Regions from separate parts of the Planomonospora antibiotica genome, predicted to be linked through region 1. Evidence: riboswitches for the same ligand, from Rfam matches in the RefSeq annotation. Region 1 holds a riboswitch; each other region holds the start of a gene.
The links. Region 1 has a riboswitch for cyclic di-AMP ahead of IEZ06_RS01560 (C40 family peptidase). Riboswitches for the same ligand answer to the same signal wherever they lie in the genome.

Region 1 (5,831 bases):
CTGATCCCGATGTTCTTGAGCCGGTCGGCGGCCCACGACGGCCAGTCCTGGGTGGACAGGCCGTAGTCCCGCAGGTGGACCTCCTGCCACATCCCGAGCGGCCAGCGCACGAGCTCCACGGCCGCCGTGACGGCGAGCACGCCGAGCAGCACCCGCAGCCACCACCGTCCCCCCGGCAGCCGCTCCAGCAGCCGCGCGCCCAGCGGGGTGGCCACCAGCAGCCCGGCCGCCACCAGGGTGAGGCCGAGCGACAGGTAGGCGGGCGGGCCGACCACGGCGTCGAACGCCTGGGACCGGGCGATCTGCCCGGCGGTGAAGTCGCGGGCCGGGTCCGGCTCCACCCGCGGCGCCGCCGCGGGCAGCGCCCGCCACGGCGTGCTGAGCGCCACGACCGCCAGGGTGACCGCGCCGAGGGCGGCCAGCGCCCAGCCCGCCGCCCGCGGGCTCCCGGGCCGCGCGCCGGGCGCCCGCGCGGTGCTCGACGTCATGCGAGTTCCTTCCGGAGGTGGTCGCGCCAGCCCGCGGTGAACTCCGCCGCGGTCAGGCCGAGCGTGGTCTCGACATCGCTACCGTAGAGCCTCACGAGGGCCCGCTCGCCGAAACGTGCGGCGACGTAGCGGCAGGCGAGCCAGGCCTCCTCGTAGACCTGCGCGAGCCGCGCCCCGCCGGGGGCGAAGTCGGCCGGGCCGGGCAGCCGGTCCGGCAGCACGCCCGCCCGCACCTCCCGGGCCAGCTCCGCGGCGGCCCGGCGGACGTCCAGCCCCGTGCCCGCGTAGCCGACGTAGTCGGCGAACCCCTCCGACAGCCACATCGGCACCCGGCCGCCCCGGGTCGCGCCGGTGGCCACGTGGACGAGCTCGTGGGTGAGGACCACGTCCCTGCCGACCTCGCTGAGCCGCGCGTAGCCGCCCGGCAGGACGACCACCCGGTCCGCGGTGGCCAGCGCGGCCAGCCCGCGCGTGGCCGCGATCCCGGAGGCGCCCGCGAGCACCGCGGCCTGCGCGTCGGTCTCCGGGAACAGGACCACCGGGCGGACCGGCCCCCAGATCGCGGCGATCCTGCGGCGGGCGCGGTCGGCCCGGGCGGCGAGGTCCGCCAGCAGACCCGCGACGGCGCGGTCCCCGACGACGACCGAGCCCTCCCCGCGGACCACGACGGCTCCCGGCCACGGGACGGCCGGGAGCGGCGCGGACGCGGCCAGAGCGGCGCCCGTGAGCGCCAGCATCCCGGCGAGTACGGCGCGGCGCCCCTGGGGGACGGACATGTGCGCCGATGCTACGCGACGCGGGCCGGCGGATCCGCCCGGGCGCCGGGCCCGGAGCGGTCCCCGCTCCGGGTACGCGGGCGGCCCCGTTCCGCGTGCCGGACGCCCGGCCGCCGCGCCGACGACGCGGGGCGGCCCCTTGAAACCGCCGTCCCCGTGCCGGACGCGGAGCGGCCCCGACCGTCGCGGGGACGGGCGGGGCCGCTCACCTGCGCCTCCGGCGGCACACCCGCCGCCGGACCGGCCCGGTCAGACGCCGGGGCGGACCGCTCCGGCGAAGGAGGAGCGGTAGTAGTTCTTCAGCTTCACGATCCGGACCGTCCTGCCGCTGCTCGGCGCGTGGACCATCCTCCCCTTGCCGACGTAGATGCCGACGTGGCCCTTGCCGTAGAAGAAGAGCAGGTCACCGGGGCGCAGGCTGCGCCACGAGACCTTCTTCCTGACGGCGCGGTACTGGCTGTGCGTGATCCGCGGGAGCCGTACCCCCGCCTTGCGCCAGGAGTACTGCGCCAGGCCCGAGCAGTCGAACGCACGAGGACCGGTCCCGCCCCAGCGGTAGGGGGCGCCGACCTGCCGCTTGGCCACCGAGACGGCCTTCGCCGCCTTCGCCTTCTGCCGCGCGGCCTTGCTCAGCCTGGTGGCCGCCTTGGCACTCGCCCCGGTGAGGGGGGCACCGCTCACCTGGGTGACCGCGACGGCTCCGGCCTGTACCGCGGTCGCGCCGTTCGTCGCCGCCCGCGCCTGCGCGGAATTCATTCCGACCGCACCGGCCGACGCGGTCAGAGTGAGCACGAAACCGCCCACGGAAAGGCGAAAAAGGCGCGACGAACAGGGGTTCTGCAGGGTGGTAGACAGGATTTCTCCTTGGGACTTCCACTGATGCCTACCGGGTTAGCTGACGGATTCGGGCAGGGAAGACGCCCTACGGCACAACGGCGTGCCGATTCACCCCTGGCAATGGGATCATGCCTTTGGTTCCCCGGTTCCATGCCTCATGGCTGCATGGATTCGGCAGGTCACGACGGTGTCGGTGCTTCGCGTGACCGCTTGGATTATTCATCTGGACACGGCTTGAGAGGCCGGTGCACTGCGACGGCATGGCTTGCTCGTCGCGACGCCAGAAGTTACCCCGATCCCCAAACATCGGCAAAGACGCTGCCCCGTTCGAAGATCGGGGAGCCTCTTCTCTCTTTTCATAACCGCTGGATAACGGCGAGTCCACCACCGCGATATGACCCTCGTCACATTTGGAAATCCGCTGCCTGAACGTTGTCACTTCCGTAACTCCAGTCACAAGAGTGATGATCTTGACCGGATACGGAAGAGCCCGCGGGCACGGGGCTCGCGGGCTCAGGCGTCGCGGACGGGGCGGGACGGGATGGGACCGGACGGGACGGGACGGAGACGGAGACGGATGAGGGACGGATCAGGGACGGACCGCGCCCACCAGACGGCGGCCGTACGCCGACAGGTCGACGACCTTCACGACGTCGCCGGTCTGCGGGGCGTGGACGATCTGGCCGCCGCCGACGTACATGCTCACGTGTCCCAGACCCTCGCTGAAGATGAGGTCTCCGGGCTGGAGGTCGTCCAGGGAGACCCTGCGGCTCGCACCCCAGCTCCACTGCTCCCAGGTCGTCCGCGGGAGGCTGACGCCCCCGGCGCGCCAGGCGGCCTGCACCAAGCCGGAGCAGTCCCAGCCGCCGGGTCCCGTGCCGCCGTACTGGTACGGCTTGCCGACCTGGGCGAAGGCGAACTGGAGCGCCTCGCGGGCGCTCCCCGAGGCGGAACCGGTGTAGGTGATGCCGGGGCTGTTCGGATTGCCCGCCCGGTAGGCGCCGAGCTCGCGCAGGAGCTTGATCTGGGCCTTGACCATCTTGTCGGCCTTGGCCTTCTCCTCGGCCAGCTCGTCGCGGTACTCGTCGGCCTCCGCCAGGGCGGCCTTGGCCTTGTCCCGGTCGGTCCGCAGCGTCTTGGTGGCCTCGTCGAAGGCGTTGAGGGACTGGGCGCGCAGGGCCGACATCTGGTCCACCGCGGCCAGGCCGCTCAGCAGGTCGCTCGGGTCGGGCCTGGTGATCAGGCTCTCCCAGCCGGTCACCGTGCCCGCCTGGTAGCCGCTGACGGCCATCGCGACCAGCTCCCGGCGCAGCCCGGCGACCTTCGCGCTCTGCTTCTCCAGGGCGCCGTTGAGCGTCCGGTAGCGCGTGCGGGCCTTCTTCCACTTCTCGCCGGCCTGGTTGTACTTCTCAACGATCTTGTCGGCCTGGTCGTTGAGCTTCTCCAGCTTCTTCTTCGCCTCGGCGATCGTCGGCTTCGGATCGGCGAGCGCGTCGCCGGCCGGCAGCGCCGGCAGCAGGAACGCCACGAGAGCCAGTCCGGCCGCCACGGGCACCCGCCCATAACACTTCGGCATACCCGCCACGGCCACTACTACGCCCTCCCGCCGTAAAGACCTGGGGCGAATAGTACAGAATCAGTAAGGTCCAGCTCACCTTTTCGGTCGCTTCCCCGTCCTCCCGCTCCCGCCGGACGCTGCCGGGCGGAGATGGGGAGCGGCCCCCCGCGGGGGCGCGGGCGACAGGCCGGCGGGACGCGGGAGCGGTTCCGGGAAGGGCGGGCGACAGGCCGGCGGGACGCGGGAGCGGTTCCGGGGAGGACGGGCTCAGGCCGGCGGGACGCGGGAGGGGCTCCGCGGAGGGCTCAGGCGCGTCCGAGGCGTTTCAGCAGCAGTGCGGCGGGCACCGGCCGCGCCCCCATACGGCGGACCGACTCGGCCACCTCGCGGTCGGAGGAGACCACCGCGAGCGCCCGCCCGACGGGCTCGGCGCGGACCAGCTGGCGGATCAGGTCGTCGGCGATCTGCCCCGGCGCGCTGAACAGCACCCGGACCCCTCGCGGCGCCGACACCGGGACCGGCCCGTCCAGCTCGGCGCCGTCGAAGACGCAGGTCAGCTCGGTCCGGGTCTGCGCGTACAGCGCACCGAGCCCGGTCAGCAGGCGGTTGCGCTGGTCGGCCAGGGTGAGCGTGCCGTAACCGGTCTTGGTCACGTTGTAGCCGTCCACGATCAGATGGATCTGCGGCAGCGCGAGCAACTGGTCGAGCAGAGCGGGGTCGTCGTCGGCGAGCGCCCGGGCGGGGACCGCCCGGACCCCCGGCCTGCCGGGGGCGACCGAGGCGACGGAGTCGGCCGGCCGATTGATGCCCGAGGGCAGCGCCAGCTCCCTGCGCAGCCCGGCCGCGGCGTCCGCGAGCGCGTCGAGCAGCACGCGGACCTTGGTGTCCTCCTCGCTGCGGCCTTCGCGGGCGGCCCGGCGGGCGGCCTCCAGCTGCCGCTCGGAGTCGGACAGGCGCTCCCGCAGGCGGCGCAGCTCGCTCTCCCCCGCGCTGCCCGCCGCCGCGGCGGCGGCCCTGGCCTCCTGCGCGGCCTCCTCCATCGCCGCGGCGTGCGCCTCGGCCGCCCTGGCCCGCTCCCGGGCCGCGTGCAGCTTGTGCCGCAGGTCGGAGACCTCCGCGCGGGCGGCCTTGAGCTGCTCGCGCAGCCGCTCTGCCTCCTCCCTGGCGGCGGTCTTCTGCGCGGCCAGCTGCTCGCGCAGCCGGGTGACCGCCTGCTCCTGCGCCGAGCCCTCCGCGACGGCCGCCGAGCGCTCCAGATCGGCGCGGGCGGTCTCCACCATCTCCACCCAGCCGGGCGGCCTGGTCAGATAGGCCGCGGCGGCGACCAGGACGGGCTCGGCGGCCGGGGGCACGACACCCTCCGCCAGCCCGGCGACCAGCTCGGGCAGGCTCGCCGCCAGGACCTCGGCGACGGCCTCCCGGAACTCCTTGTCCGTCTCCAGCTGCGCCGCGATCGGCGTGCCGCCCAGCCGGGCCCGCTTGCGCGGCTCGAACCTGGCGATGTTGCGCAGCGGCGGCGGCACCGCGGCGGCGGGCATGGACCCCAGGACCTGCGACGCCAGGTCCACGACGTGTGAGCGGACCTGCTCGGGCAGCGGACGAGACAGGCCCTCTCCGGCTGAACTCATCAACGGCCCCTACTCGGATCGGTCTATCCGTCAAGGGTACGGCCCTCCCACCCCGCCCCCGACACGGTGGGACACCGGCCGCGGCTTCCGTCCGGCGGGCGGCCCGCCGCCGTACGGCACGGCGGGGACCGGCTAACCGAGGTGCCCGGCGTCCTGGACGGTCAGCGCGATCTGGACGCGGTTGTTCAGCCCCAGCTTGGCCAGGATCCGGGAGACGTGGGCCTTGACCGTCGCCACGCTCATGTACAGCTCGGCGGCGATCTCCGCGTTCGACCTCCCCCTGCCGACCGCGAGCGCGACCTCCCGCTCCCGGTCGCTGAGCCCGGACAGCAGCCCCAGCGCCCGCTCGCGGCGCGCACCGGCGCCGTCGTCGGCGACGTGCGCGATGAGCTGGCGGGTCACCGCGGGCGAGAGGATGGGCTCGCCCGCCCCGACCCGGCGGATCGCGGCCACCAGGTCGGCCGGCGGGATGTCCTTGAGCAGGAAGCCGGCCGCTCCGGCCCGCAGCGCCCGCAGCACCTGGGCGTCGGCGTGGAACGTCGTC
Region 2 (5,831 bases), on a different contig from region 1:
AGCCTCCGGCGGTGTAGCAGGCCAGGTACAGGGTCCACCACAACCAGGAGGGTGCTGCGGCCAGCTGGGCCAGGCCGCCGGCGGTGAACAGCGCGGTGGCGGCCGCCGCCCAGCGCACCTCGGGCAGCGACCACGTCCCGGCCCGCCATGCCGAGCCGGGGCGAGGCGAAACGGGGCCGGCCTCGGTGCCGGGAATGGTTCTCACGTCGGTCATCACCCTGGAAGCATATATGCGCATTCACGCAGATACGCAAGTAGCGGGGTTCGGGGGTATGCTGACGGACATGCACACGTCGCTGCCGGACTTCGACATGCCGACCGAGGAACAGGTGCACCTGGCCGCCGAGTCGTTCCGGCTGCTGTCCGATCCCACCCGCATCAAGATCCTGTGGGCGTTGCTGCAGGGCGAGTCGAACGTCGCCTGCCTGGCCGAACTCGCTGACGCTGCCCCCACCGCGGTCAGCCAGCACCTGGCCAAGCTCCGTCTCGCGGGCCTGGTCAAGGGCCGTCGCGAGGGCACCTTCATCTACTACAGCGCCGCCGACGAGCACGTGCGCCGCCTGCTGACCCAGGGCCTGTTCCACGCCGACCACATCGACCGCGGGGATGGGCCCTCCTCCGGTCACGTCCCTGCCGGGTGCGTCGAGGATCTCTAGCGGGGAAGGTCACGCGCTCCTTGCGCGGTGCGCCGGAACCCGTCGACCGGGCGCGCAACACCTGCGGCGAACCGGTCGGCGCGGCCGGCCGTCGGTTCGTCCACCGGTTCGCCGTGCATATCGGCTTCTCACCCGCCCCATGGACGCGCGCCGGCCGATGGCGCATCGGTCTCGGACACGCCCCCCTTCTTCCACGACGTTTACCCGTAGGAGAAGCGACCGGCACGGAGAGTGACATAGGCTCGATTGTGTGATCACGAGTGTCCGGTCGTCGCTCGCCCGGCTTCCTGGAACGCCAGGGTTGTGGGCCGGCGTGCTCGCGGCGCTCGTCGTCTTCCATGTGCTCCTCTGCTCGACCGGGTCGCACGCGCACGCGGAGGAACTCCCTGCCTCCTCTTCCTCCTCCGCATCGACTGCCTCTCATGAGCATTCCCCGGCGCACTGGGGTGATCACAGGCATTCCCCGTCGCCCTCCGGCGGCCATGAGCATCCGGTGACCTGCGACGCTCCTGCCGCCCAGGCGGCTTCCGGCCAGCGACAGGCCACCTCTTGCCCGCCGCCACTGATCGGCGGCTGGCCTCCGATCAGTCCGGCCGTCTCCGGCGAGACCTCCGGACCCGCGCTCGGACGGCACGCTCCCGATCCGGCACGGGCCTTACCGCGCTCCGGCGCCTACCTCCTCAACCTGCTCTGCGAGTCACGGGTGTAGATGCCCCCGGCGGGCCATGCCGTCCTCGCCTGCCGATCGACGATCTCCTGTTCGTCCGGCAGCCGTCTTCCGGCATGTCCGCGCCTCCGCACGCATCCTGACCGCGATCTGCGCAGTGCTGAGGAACGCCAGATGAAGAACCTGCACGCGAAAACCCGTGCCCCGATGACGAGCGCTCCAGGGGCCTCCTCCCCCGCCGACCTGGTCGGCGACACCCCGGTGCTGTGGATACCGGAACTGTGGACCGGGGGGAGCCACGGCTTCTGGGCGAAGCTGGAGGGCCACAACCCCGGCGGCATCAAGGACCGTCCCGCGCTCCACATGGTCGAGCAGGCCCGCCTGCGCGGAGACCTGCGACCGGGAGCCCTGATCGTCGAGTCGACCAGCGGCACACTCGGCCTCGGGCTCGCGCTGGCCGGCATCGTTCACCGCCACCCGGTGACCCTGGTGAGCGATCCGGGCATGGAACCGCTGATGCACCGGCTGCTGACCGCCTACGGCGCCCGGATCGAGACGGTCACCGCGCCCCACCCCGCCGGCGGCTGGCAGCAGGCGCGCCGGCGGCGGGTCGGTGAGCTGCTGGAGCAGCATCCCGGTGCCTACTGCCCGGACCAGTACAACAACCCCGACAACGTCTCCGCCTACGAGCGGCTCGCCCGGGAGCTGGCCCGCCGGCCGGGCCGCATCGACGTGCTGGTGTGCAGCGTGGGAACCGGCGGCCACAGCGCCGGGATCTTCCGCACCCTGCGCCGGATCTACCCCGGGGTGCGGCTGGTGGGCGTCGACACCGTCGGCTCGACCATCTTCGGCCAGCCCGCCCGCACCCGGCTCATGCGCGGCCTGGGCAGCAGTATCCATCCCCGCAACGTCGACTACGGCGCTTTCAGCCAGATCCACTGGGTGGCGCCGGGCGAGGCCGTCTGGGCCTGCCGGCGGCTCGCGGCGGCCAGGTACGCCACCGGCGGATGGAGCGTGGGCGCGGTGGCGCTGGTGGCCTCCTGGCTGGCACGTACCGAACCCGCGGGCACGCGGATCGCCGTGGTCTTCCCCGACGGCCCCGAGCGCTACTTCGATACCGTCTACAACGACGCCTACTGCGCCGAACGCGGACTGCTCGACGCCAAGCCGGAACCCGAACCCGACGAGATCGCCCATCCGTCGCAGGCCGAGGTCCTGCGGTGGACCCGCTGCGACACGGTGACCGACCCGCTGGAGGGCCGCGCGTGAAGGCCACCGTCGCCCAGGTCCGCTCGTTCAACCGGCCGATCCGGCTGCTGCTGGTCAACCAGCTCACCATCAACGTCGGCTTCTACATGCTCATGCCGTATCTGGCCCTGCACCTGTCCGGTGAGCTCGGGCTGGCGGTCTGGCTGGTCGGGCTCATCCTCGGCGTGCGCAACCTCAGCCAGCAGGGCATGTTCCTGCTCGGCGGGAGCCTGGCCGACCGGATCGGCTACAAACCGATGATCACGGCGGGGCTGGGGTTGCGCAGCGTCGGGTTCACCTTGTTCGGCCTGGCCGAATCACTGCCGTGGCTGATCACCGCCTCCGCGCTGACGGGCCTGGCCGGAGCCCTGTTCAACCCGGCCGCGCGCGCCTATCTCGCCCAGGAGGCGGGTGAGCGCAAGGTGGAGGCGTTCGCCGTCTTCAACGTCTTCTACCAGACGGGCATCATGGTAGGCCCGCTGATCGGGCTGGTGCTGGGCGGGGTGACCTTCCGCTTGACCTGCTTGGTCGCCGCCGGGTTGTTCACCGTCCTGGCCGTCGTCCAGATCCGCGCCCTGCCGGGCCGTTCCGGCAGCAGGGCCGGCGCGCAGGCCGGCATGCTGCACGACTGGCGCCAGATCATCGGCAACCGGTCCTTCCTGCTGTTCTCCTTGGCGATGATCGGCTCCTACGTGCTCAACTTCCAGGTCTACCTGGGCCTGCCGATCGAGGTGCGCCGGCTGACCGGGAGCGAGCTCGGCGTCACCCTGCTGTTCATGCTCTCCGGCGTCCTGGCCATCGTCGGGCAGGTCCGCATCACCGCGTGGGCCAGGCGGCGCTGGACGGCGGGGCAGGCGATGGCGCGGGGCCTGGGGCTGATGGGCACCTCGTTCGTGCCGCTCGCCCTGGCGGCGTCCCTGGCCCCCGCGTTGCCGGGTACGGCGCCTTGGCCGGCGCACGCTCTGGCCCTGGCACCGGTGCTCCTGGCGACCGGCCTGCTGAGCCTGGCGGTCATGATCGTCTACCCGTTCGAGATGGCGACCATCGCCGCGCTCGGCGGGGAGCGCATGATGGGCACCTACTACGGCTTCTACAACACCCTGTCGGGTCTCGGCATCGCCGCGGGCAACCTGCTGACCGGCGCGGCACTCGACGCCGGGAGGCAGGCGGGGATGCCCGGCCTTCCGTGGTGGGTGATGGCCGCGGTCGGGGGCGCTTGCGCCGTGGCGGTGCTCGCCCTGGACCGGTCGGGCCGGCTGGAACCGGGCCGGCAGCCGCAGGCGACCCCGGCCTGACCGCCGCCGGGCGGCCCGCAACGGCGGATCCTTTCCGCGGGACCGGCGGGGCGTCTCGCCGACGACTCCATCGGGGTGGCCCAGGTGAGGCCCCGGGTCCTGTGGCATCTGCCCAGGCAGGCACGATCACCGGAGCGACAACATTCACCTCCTATGATGAATAGTAGATTCCGGCATGCCTGGACGGCTCGCTCGCGCGGGCCGCCATGTCACCACGGTGCACCACCACACCGTTCTACACCGGAAATCTCCTGGTAGATCGCGACTCCCTCTCCATCGGAGTCCTCCCTCGCAGCGACGCCTGGCAGCGGGTGATCACGTAAAGATCACTTCTTTGCATCGGATTAGGGTCATATGACCGGCTGTTTACTACTATGCTTCGTTGCGCGCTGGCCGAAAGGGCCGGCATGCCTCATCCCGGGCGAAGCGCCCGGGAGCCGGGGAACCACCGCACCTGGGGTGAACCACGTTCCGTGGAAGGGCGTCCTCCCGCCCGAACCCGTCAGCTAACCCGGCCGGCCGAAGGAGAGGAGAGTGCGTGGCGGCCCCGTCGCCCACGTCCCCCATGTTCCGCCACCGTCTGGCCGCGACCGCCTGCGTGATCTCCGCGTTCGGAGTCGTCTTCGGTCCCCCCTCCCCGGCCGCCGCAGCCCCCAAGCCCCGCGAGGCCGAGCTCCGCAAGGAGCTGAACAAGCTCACCACGAAGGTCGACGCGCTCATCGAGGCCTACGCCGCCAAACGCGAGTCGCTGAAGAAGGCGCAGAAGGCCGAGAGCGTCGCCAAGGAGAACCTGAGCAAGGCCGAGGACGCCTACGCGGAGGCCAAAAAGCAGGTCGACTCCATCGCCCAGCTCCGCTACCAGAGCGACTCCGGTGATCTGCCCGCACTGCTGTTCGGCGACGGTGACATGAGCGGTGCGGCCATGCTGGAACAGCTGGCCGCCCAGCAGGGCGCCTACCTCGACGGTTTCGCCCGCAGCAGGGACGCCAGGAAGCAGGCCTCCGACCGGGCCGCGCAGCTCACCGAGGACCTGCGCCGGGAGAGCGAGCACGTCGAGGAGCAGCGCAGGGACGCCGAGGAGCTGATCGGCGCCATCAAGAAGAAGATCGATCAGCTCGTGCCTTTGGGCTCCGGCCGCCGCGCCAACGGCACCTGGGCGCCCCAACTCCCCAATGGTGCCGACAACATCACCGACCGCACCCGTAACATGCGCGAGGCCATCAGGAAACGCTTCGCCCTGCCGTACGCGGTCGGCTGCTACCGGCCGATCAACGACGGCGGTGAGCACCCGCTCGGGCGCGCCTGCGACTTCATGATGAGCGCCGGCGGGGCGATGCCCTCGGCCGCCAACCTCCGGCTCGGTGACGAGATCGCCGCCTGGGCCGTCAAGAACAAGGACAAGCTCGGCGTGAAATACGTGATCTGGCGCCAGCGGATCAACCACGGCTCCGGGTGGCGGTTCATGTCGGACCGCGGGAGCGTGACCGCCAACCACTACGACCACCCGCACATCTCGATGTACTGAAAGCAAAGAGCCTCACCGACGGGCTGCTCACCGGCGCTGATGAGCAGCCGGGGTAGTGACGCGCAGGCGCAGCTCAGGTGCAACGCAGGCGAGGATGTCGCGATGATCACTCAGGCGATGGGTGAGCGGCCAGCCCGGGCGGCCCGGTGAGGCTGGGCGAAGCCGCGGCTCCGATCAGCGCGGGCGCGCCGGGCGATGGTGATGGCCCGGGCAGCGGTTCCCTCGGCGGGCACGCCGAGGGAACCGATGACGCCGGTCGGCAGCAGCCCTTGAGCGTTGACGCGGTAGCCGGTGTCCAGGCATAAGGAGCTCTCGTTGATGGCCCTGCCGCGCCGGACGCATCTCGCAAGCGCGCGAAAGGGTGGTCAGGGGCGCCTTCGATGCCGCCCGCGTGCCCGCAATGAGGGGTGTCCCGGCCCCGTGTGACCTCCTGCGAGGGC
Region 3 (5,831 bases), on a different contig from region 1:
CGAGTCGGTGCCGGTGGAGGTGCGGCCCGGCGACACCGTGGTCGGCGCGACCGTCAACGCCGGCGGGCGGCTGGTGGTGCGCGCCACCCGCGTGGGCGCCGACACCCAGCTCGCCCAGATGGCCAGGCTGGTCGAAGACGCCCAGACCGGCAAGGCCCAGGTGCAGCGCCTGGCCGACCGCATCTCCGGGATCTTCGTCCCCATCGTGATCGCGCTGGCCGTCGGCACGCTCGGCTTCTGGCTCGGCACCGGTGACGGCGCCGGGGCGGCCTTCACCGCCGCGGTCGCCGTACTGATCATCGCCTGCCCCTGCGCGCTGGGCCTGGCCACCCCGACCGCGCTGCTGGTCGGCACCGGCCGCGGCGCCCAGCTCGGCATCCTGATCAAGGGCCCCGAGGTCCTCGAATCGACCCAGAAGATCGACACCGTGGTGCTGGACAAGACCGGCACCGTCACCGAGGGCAGGATGACCCTCGTCGACGTGCACCAGGCCGACGGTGAGGACGCCGAGGAGGTGCTGCGCCTGGCGGGCGCCCTGGAGCACGCCTCCGAGCACCCCATCGCCCAGGCGGTCGCCCGCGGCGCGGCCGAGCAGGTGGGTGAGCTGCCCTTCCCCGAGGACTTCGCCAACATCGAGGGGCTGGGCGTGCGGGGCGTCGTCGACGGCCACGCCGTGCTCGTCGGCCGCCCGCAACTGCTGGCCGAGTGGTCCCAGCACCTGCCGGTCGAGCTGGAGCGCAAGCTCGCCGAGGCGCAGGCGGCGGGCCGCACCGCGGTCGCGGTCGGCTGGGACGGCCGGGCCCGCGCGGTCCTGGTCGTCGCCGACACCGTCAAGGCGACCTCCGCCGAAGCCGTCCGGCGACTGCGCGCGCTGGGCTTGACCCCGGTGCTGCTGACCGGCGACAACGAGGCCGTCGCCAGGACGGTCGCGGCCGAGGTGGGCATCGACGAGGTGATCGCCGAGGTGCTGCCCGCCGACAAGGTGGACGTGGTCAAGCGGCTGCAGGAGCAGGGCCGTACGGTGGCCATGGTGGGCGACGGTGTCAACGACGCCGCCGCGCTCGCCCAGGCCGACCTGGGACTTGCGATGGGCACCGGCACCGACGCCGCCATCGAGGCCTCCGATCTGACCCTGGTCCGCGGCGACCTGCGGGTGGCCGCGGACGCGATCCGCCTGTCGCGGCGGACCCTGGCCACCATCAAGGGCAACCTGTTCTGGGCCTTCGCCTACAACGTGGCCGCCCTGCCGCTGGCCGCCCTCGGCCTGCTCAACCCGATGATCGCAGGAGCGGCGATGGCGTTCTCCAGCGTGTTCGTGGTCACCAACAGCCTGCGCCTGCGCGGCTTCAGATAGGAACCGCCGCTGCAACCGAGTGGAGCCCTTCCCCCGGTTCGGGGGAAGGGCTCCACTCGGTTGCGGCATGAACGATGATCTGCCGCACCCCGACGGCCTGCAGCGCTATGGTCCCGGCAACCCTTCGGCACCCTCCGCGCTGCTTCTGATGGCGGCGGAGGCGTGGCCGGCAGCGGGGAGCGAGCGGTGGATCTGCCCGCTTTCGCGTACGGATCTCAATCAGCTTGGAAGGAATACTGAAGTCAGGCTGGAGGTTGAGCGTGCCAGGAGGTGCAGACATGATCACCCAGCGGGTTGACGCCGAAGTCGCGGTGTGGCTGCGTTGGACGGTGCCCTGCTACTCCACGGTCCCCCGGTCCGTCCCGCTCCCCTAGCGACTCTCCAGAGGCCAGGGGACGGGGATGTCCTCTTGTCCCGTGGAGTCTCGTCATGTCCATCGCCGTTCTGACCGCCCATTCCGCGCTCTTTGTCCAGGCGTTCGTCACCCTGCTCGTCATCTTCGATCCGCTGGCCGCAGTGCCGATCTTCCTCACCCTGACCCGTAATCAAAATCCGGCCGGTCGCCGTCGAACAGCCCGCGTGTCCGTGCTCGTCGCCGCAGGGATCGTCTCCGTCTTCGCGATCGCCGGTAATCGCCTGCTGGACGCGCTGGGTATCTCCCTGCAGGCGCTCCAGGTCGCCGGTGGAGCGCTCCTGGCGCTCATCGCACTGGATCTACTCAAAGCCGACTGCGCCAAAGAGCGCGCCAACGCCGAAAGCGGCGCCGTGGCCTTCGTCCCGCTGGGCACGCCGCTGCTGGCCGGGCCTGGAGCCATCGCCGCCGTCATGCTCTACATGGAAAAAGCCGGCAGCTTCGCTGCGGTAACCGCTGTGGTTCTGGCTCTGGTCGCCGCGCTCGTCCTGACTTGGATGACGCTGCGGTTCTCTTCCCTCATCGGCCGCGTCCTCAAGGACAACGGGCTGAACCTCATCACCCGGATCATGGGCCTGCTCGGTGCGGCGATCGCCGTACAGCTCGTCGCCGGGGCCGTCCAGCATTGGGCGCGGTGGGGTGTGGGATGAACACGTGACCACTTTCTACTACTTTCCATAGCAGGGCTTGCGGCATCGTCATTGCTGTTCCCCTCTGCCAGGTATGGCCGGATGAGCCTGGCCCCGGCCAAGGTGATGATGAGGATCACGCCCTTCCGCGACAGCTCTTCCCTGGTGGAGGCCTGTTCTTCTCCGCTTACCCGCCACGGCAGCGGCGATCACAGCCTGATCGCCACCGGGTATCGGATTGCGTACATATCACCAAGTCTTTACTACTATGCTTCGTTTTGCCTCGGCCCTGGTGGCCGGGCTGCCTAATCCTTGGCGCGTTGCCGGGGAGCCGGGGAACCACCGCACCTGGGGTGAACCACTTCGGTGGAAGGGCTTTCTCCAGCCCGAACCCGTCAGCTAACCCGGTCGGCTGAAGGAGAGGAGAGTTCGTGGCGGCTGCGTCCCCCGCATCCCCTGCGTTCCGTCGTCATGCGATCGTGGCCGCCTTCCTGGCCGCGGGACTCGGTTTCATCCTCGGCGTCCCTACCGCGGGCAGCGCGGCCCCCAAGCCCACTGAGGCCGAGCTCAGGAAGGACCTGGCCAGGCTCAACAAGAAGGTCGACACCCTCATCGAGGCCTACGCCGCCAAGCGCGAGTCGCTGGCCAAGGCGCACAAGGCCGAGGGCGTCGCCAAGAAGAACCTGCGCAAGGCCGAGGAGGCATTCACCGCGGCCAAGGGCGAGGTCGATTCCATCGCCCAGCTCCGCTACCAGAGCAGTTCCGGCGACCTTCCGGCGCTGCTGTTCCCCGGTGACATGGGCGGCGCCGCGCTGATGGAGCAGCTGCTCGCCCAGCAGAGTGCCCACTTGGAGGGGTTCACCCGTAGCCGGGACGCCCGCAAGCGGGCCGCCGAGCGGGCCGCCCGGCTCACCGAGCAGATCCGGGGGGAGGCCGAGAAGGTCGAGGACCAGCGCGAGGAGGCCGAGCGGCTCATCCGCGACATCAAAAAAAGGCTCGACCAGCTTGTCCCGCTGGGTTCCGGCCGCCGCTCCAACGGCAGCTGGGCTCCCCAGCTGCCCAACGGGCCCGACAACATCACCGATCGCACCCGGAACATGCGCGATGCCATCAGCAGACGCTTCAGCCTCCCTTACGCGGTCGGCTGCTACCGGGCGGCCAACGACGGCGGCGAGCACCCGCTCGGGCGCGCCTGCGACTTCATGATGAGCGCCGGTGGTGCGATGCCCTCGGCGGCCAATCTCAAGCTCGGCGACGAGATCGCCGACTGGGCGATCAAGAACAAGGACAAGCTCGGCGTCAAGTACGTGATCTGGCGCCAGCGCATCAACCAGGGCTCGGGCTGGCGCTTCATGTCCGATCGCGGAAGCATCACCGCCAACCACTACGACCATCCGCACATCTCGATGTACTGATCTTCAGCCCGGTGCCGCCCAATCGGCACATGATGGAGCGACGCCGGACCGAAGCGGAAAGGCAGCCCTCCTCTCCTCCTCCCGCCGGGCGATAGACCTTCCCCATATTCCGACATATGGCAACGAAGAGGGGTATAACGCTCCTGTGTGGCAGACATCTGCGTGGACCGGATCCTGCGATGCCGAGGAGCGTATCGCGGGATGCACGTGCTCCTGCCCACCCAGCATTTCGCGAGGCCTACCCGCCAGAACTAAGGACCGGCCCGGTGGGCGAGGCAGGAGGGAGACCTCACATGAGCGATCGTCATGTTTTTTCTCCGCTTCTTCCCGACAATCTGCTACGCGCCGCCGTCTGCATAACCTTCATCACCTGCGCCCTGCCCATCGGTGCTCCCGCCTTCATGGCCGATGCGCCCCAGCAGACCCAGCCTGACGATGCGCGCCTGAGCAAAGGCGCCGCACCGCCACCAGCCGGCAAGCTGCCCCCAAAGAAACCCACCCCGGCAGAGTCGCTGCTCAAGGTGGCCGAAAAGCAGATCGGCATCACCGAGAACACCGTCGGCGGTGGCACCAAGTTCCACTCCTGGTACATGGCCTCGCAGCGCGCACAGGAGACTCTGGCCCGTGACGGCGGAGTCATGGAGAACTACGCCAACGCACCCTGGTGCGCGATGTTCATCTCCTGGGTCGGCGAACAGGCCGGCCTGCGGTCCGTCATCGGCGCGGACGCCTACGCCATCGCCTGGGCCGGATGGTTCCAAGACCGCCACCGCTGGGGCCACCTGGCCAAACCCGGCGCCCTTGTCTACTTCGACCTCGACAGCGACGACGATCGCGGCATCTACAAGATCGACCATATGGGCCTGGTGGAGCGCGACAACGAGGACGGCACGATCACCACGATCGAGGGCAACACCGACAAGGGCAAAGTCGAGCGGCGCATCCGACCCACCTCCGATGTCGTCGGCTACGGCTACCCGCGATACCCCTCCCCAGCGAAGGCGGCGACCCGCCATCCCAGCAGCACGAGCCCGCCCGGCCCCGGTACAGACCAGCCTGGTACAGGCCATGAAGCAGGCCGGCCTCGGTCGTGATCCGGCAATGCCTGCACCAGTCAAGATCCGCCTCTATGGGCCCCGGCCTGGTGGAATGGCCCGTTCTTCTACGGGAACATACCTGCTGCGCTCGGCACGGCCGCTGGCTATGCATTCGGGGGCCGGATCCGTGCCAGAGGGCTCCGGATCCGCCTGCGGTGCGGTCCGGGCATATTCGGGGACTTTCTAAAGGGGGCATTAGCATGATCGACGAGCGATCTCTGTCCGCTCGGCTTACGCTGAGCGCCGTGGCCGGGATCGGGGCGCTGGTTCTCCTGACTGGCTGCGGCGGCGAGGATTCAGCGACCGCTCCCACCGGTGCGGCGACCAGTGCTCCGACGACGACGGCGGCCAGCCAGCCGCCCAGTGCGGCCTTTAACGACGCCGACGTGACGTTCGCACAGACGATGATCGTGCACCATCAGCAGGCCGTGGAGATGGCTGAGCTGGCCCAGACACGCGCTGCGGATTCGGAGGTCAAGGACCTGGCGGCCAAGATCAAAGCCGCCCAGGATCCGGAGATCACTACCATGACGGGCTGGTTGTCGGCCTGGGGGAAACCGACGGCTCCGGCGGAAGGTCACGGCGGGCACGCCATGTCCGGGATGATGACCGAGGAGGATATGGAGAAACTCAAGGCGGCCACGGGTGCGGAGTTCGACCGCATGTTCTTGGAGATGATGATCGCTCACCACAGCGGCGCCATCGAGATGGCCAAGACCGAGCAGGCGCAGGGCATCAACCCTGAGGCCAAGCAGCTGGCCGCGACCATCGTGACCGCCCAGCAGGCCGAGATCGAGCAGATGCGCAAAATCCTCGACCGCCTCTGAACCTGAGGAAAAACCGACCCGAGCTCACATCGCGACGGCAGGGACAGCGCGGTAGTCAACGGCTCGTCGGCCCCCAGGACGGGTGGCTATTGCGGCC

Region 2: another riboswitch for cyclic di-AMP. It lies ahead of IEZ06_RS23970 (coiled-coil domain-containing protein); the one in region 1 lies ahead of IEZ06_RS01560 (C40 family peptidase).
Region 3: another riboswitch for cyclic di-AMP. It lies ahead of IEZ06_RS34000 (coiled-coil domain-containing protein); the one in region 1 lies ahead of IEZ06_RS01560 (C40 family peptidase).

The regions. Positions count from the first base shown of each region.
Region 1 covers NZ_BMQE01000001.1:341,387-347,217, reverse strand. The annotation lists gene IEZ06_RS01570 (M48 family metallopeptidase) at 1-488, opposite strand, end outside; gene IEZ06_RS01565 (hypothetical protein) at 485-1,264, opposite strand; gene IEZ06_RS01560 (C40 family peptidase) at 1,514-2,020, opposite strand; cyclic di-AMP (ydaO/yuaA leader) riboswitch at 2,130-2,288, opposite strand; gene IEZ06_RS01555 (C40 family peptidase) at 2,691-3,677, opposite strand; gene IEZ06_RS01550 (NYN domain-containing protein) at 3,965-5,287, opposite strand; gene IEZ06_RS01545 (response regulator transcription factor) at 5,420-5,831, opposite strand, start outside.
Region 2 covers NZ_BMQE01000029.1:60,928-66,758, forward strand. The annotation lists gene IEZ06_RS23950 (heavy metal translocating P-type ATPase) at 1-214, opposite strand, end outside; gene IEZ06_RS23955 (ArsR/SmtB family transcription factor) at 285-656, shown strand; gene IEZ06_RS23960 (PLP-dependent cysteine synthase family protein) at 1,498-2,592, shown strand; gene IEZ06_RS23965 (MFS transporter) at 2,589-3,866, shown strand; cyclic di-AMP (ydaO/yuaA leader) riboswitch at 4,265-4,401, shown strand; gene IEZ06_RS23970 (coiled-coil domain-containing protein) at 4,405-5,391, shown strand; gene IEZ06_RS36580 (hypothetical protein) at 5,757-5,831, opposite strand, start outside.
Region 3 covers NZ_BMQE01000076.1:12,455-18,285, forward strand. The annotation lists gene IEZ06_RS33990 (heavy metal translocating P-type ATPase) at 1-1,354, shown strand, start outside; gene IEZ06_RS33995 (MarC family protein) at 1,784-2,416, shown strand; cyclic di-AMP (ydaO/yuaA leader) riboswitch at 2,688-2,823, shown strand; gene IEZ06_RS34000 (coiled-coil domain-containing protein) at 2,827-3,810, shown strand; gene IEZ06_RS34005 (CHAP domain-containing protein) at 4,104-4,904, shown strand; gene IEZ06_RS34010 (DUF305 domain-containing protein) at 5,108-5,734, shown strand.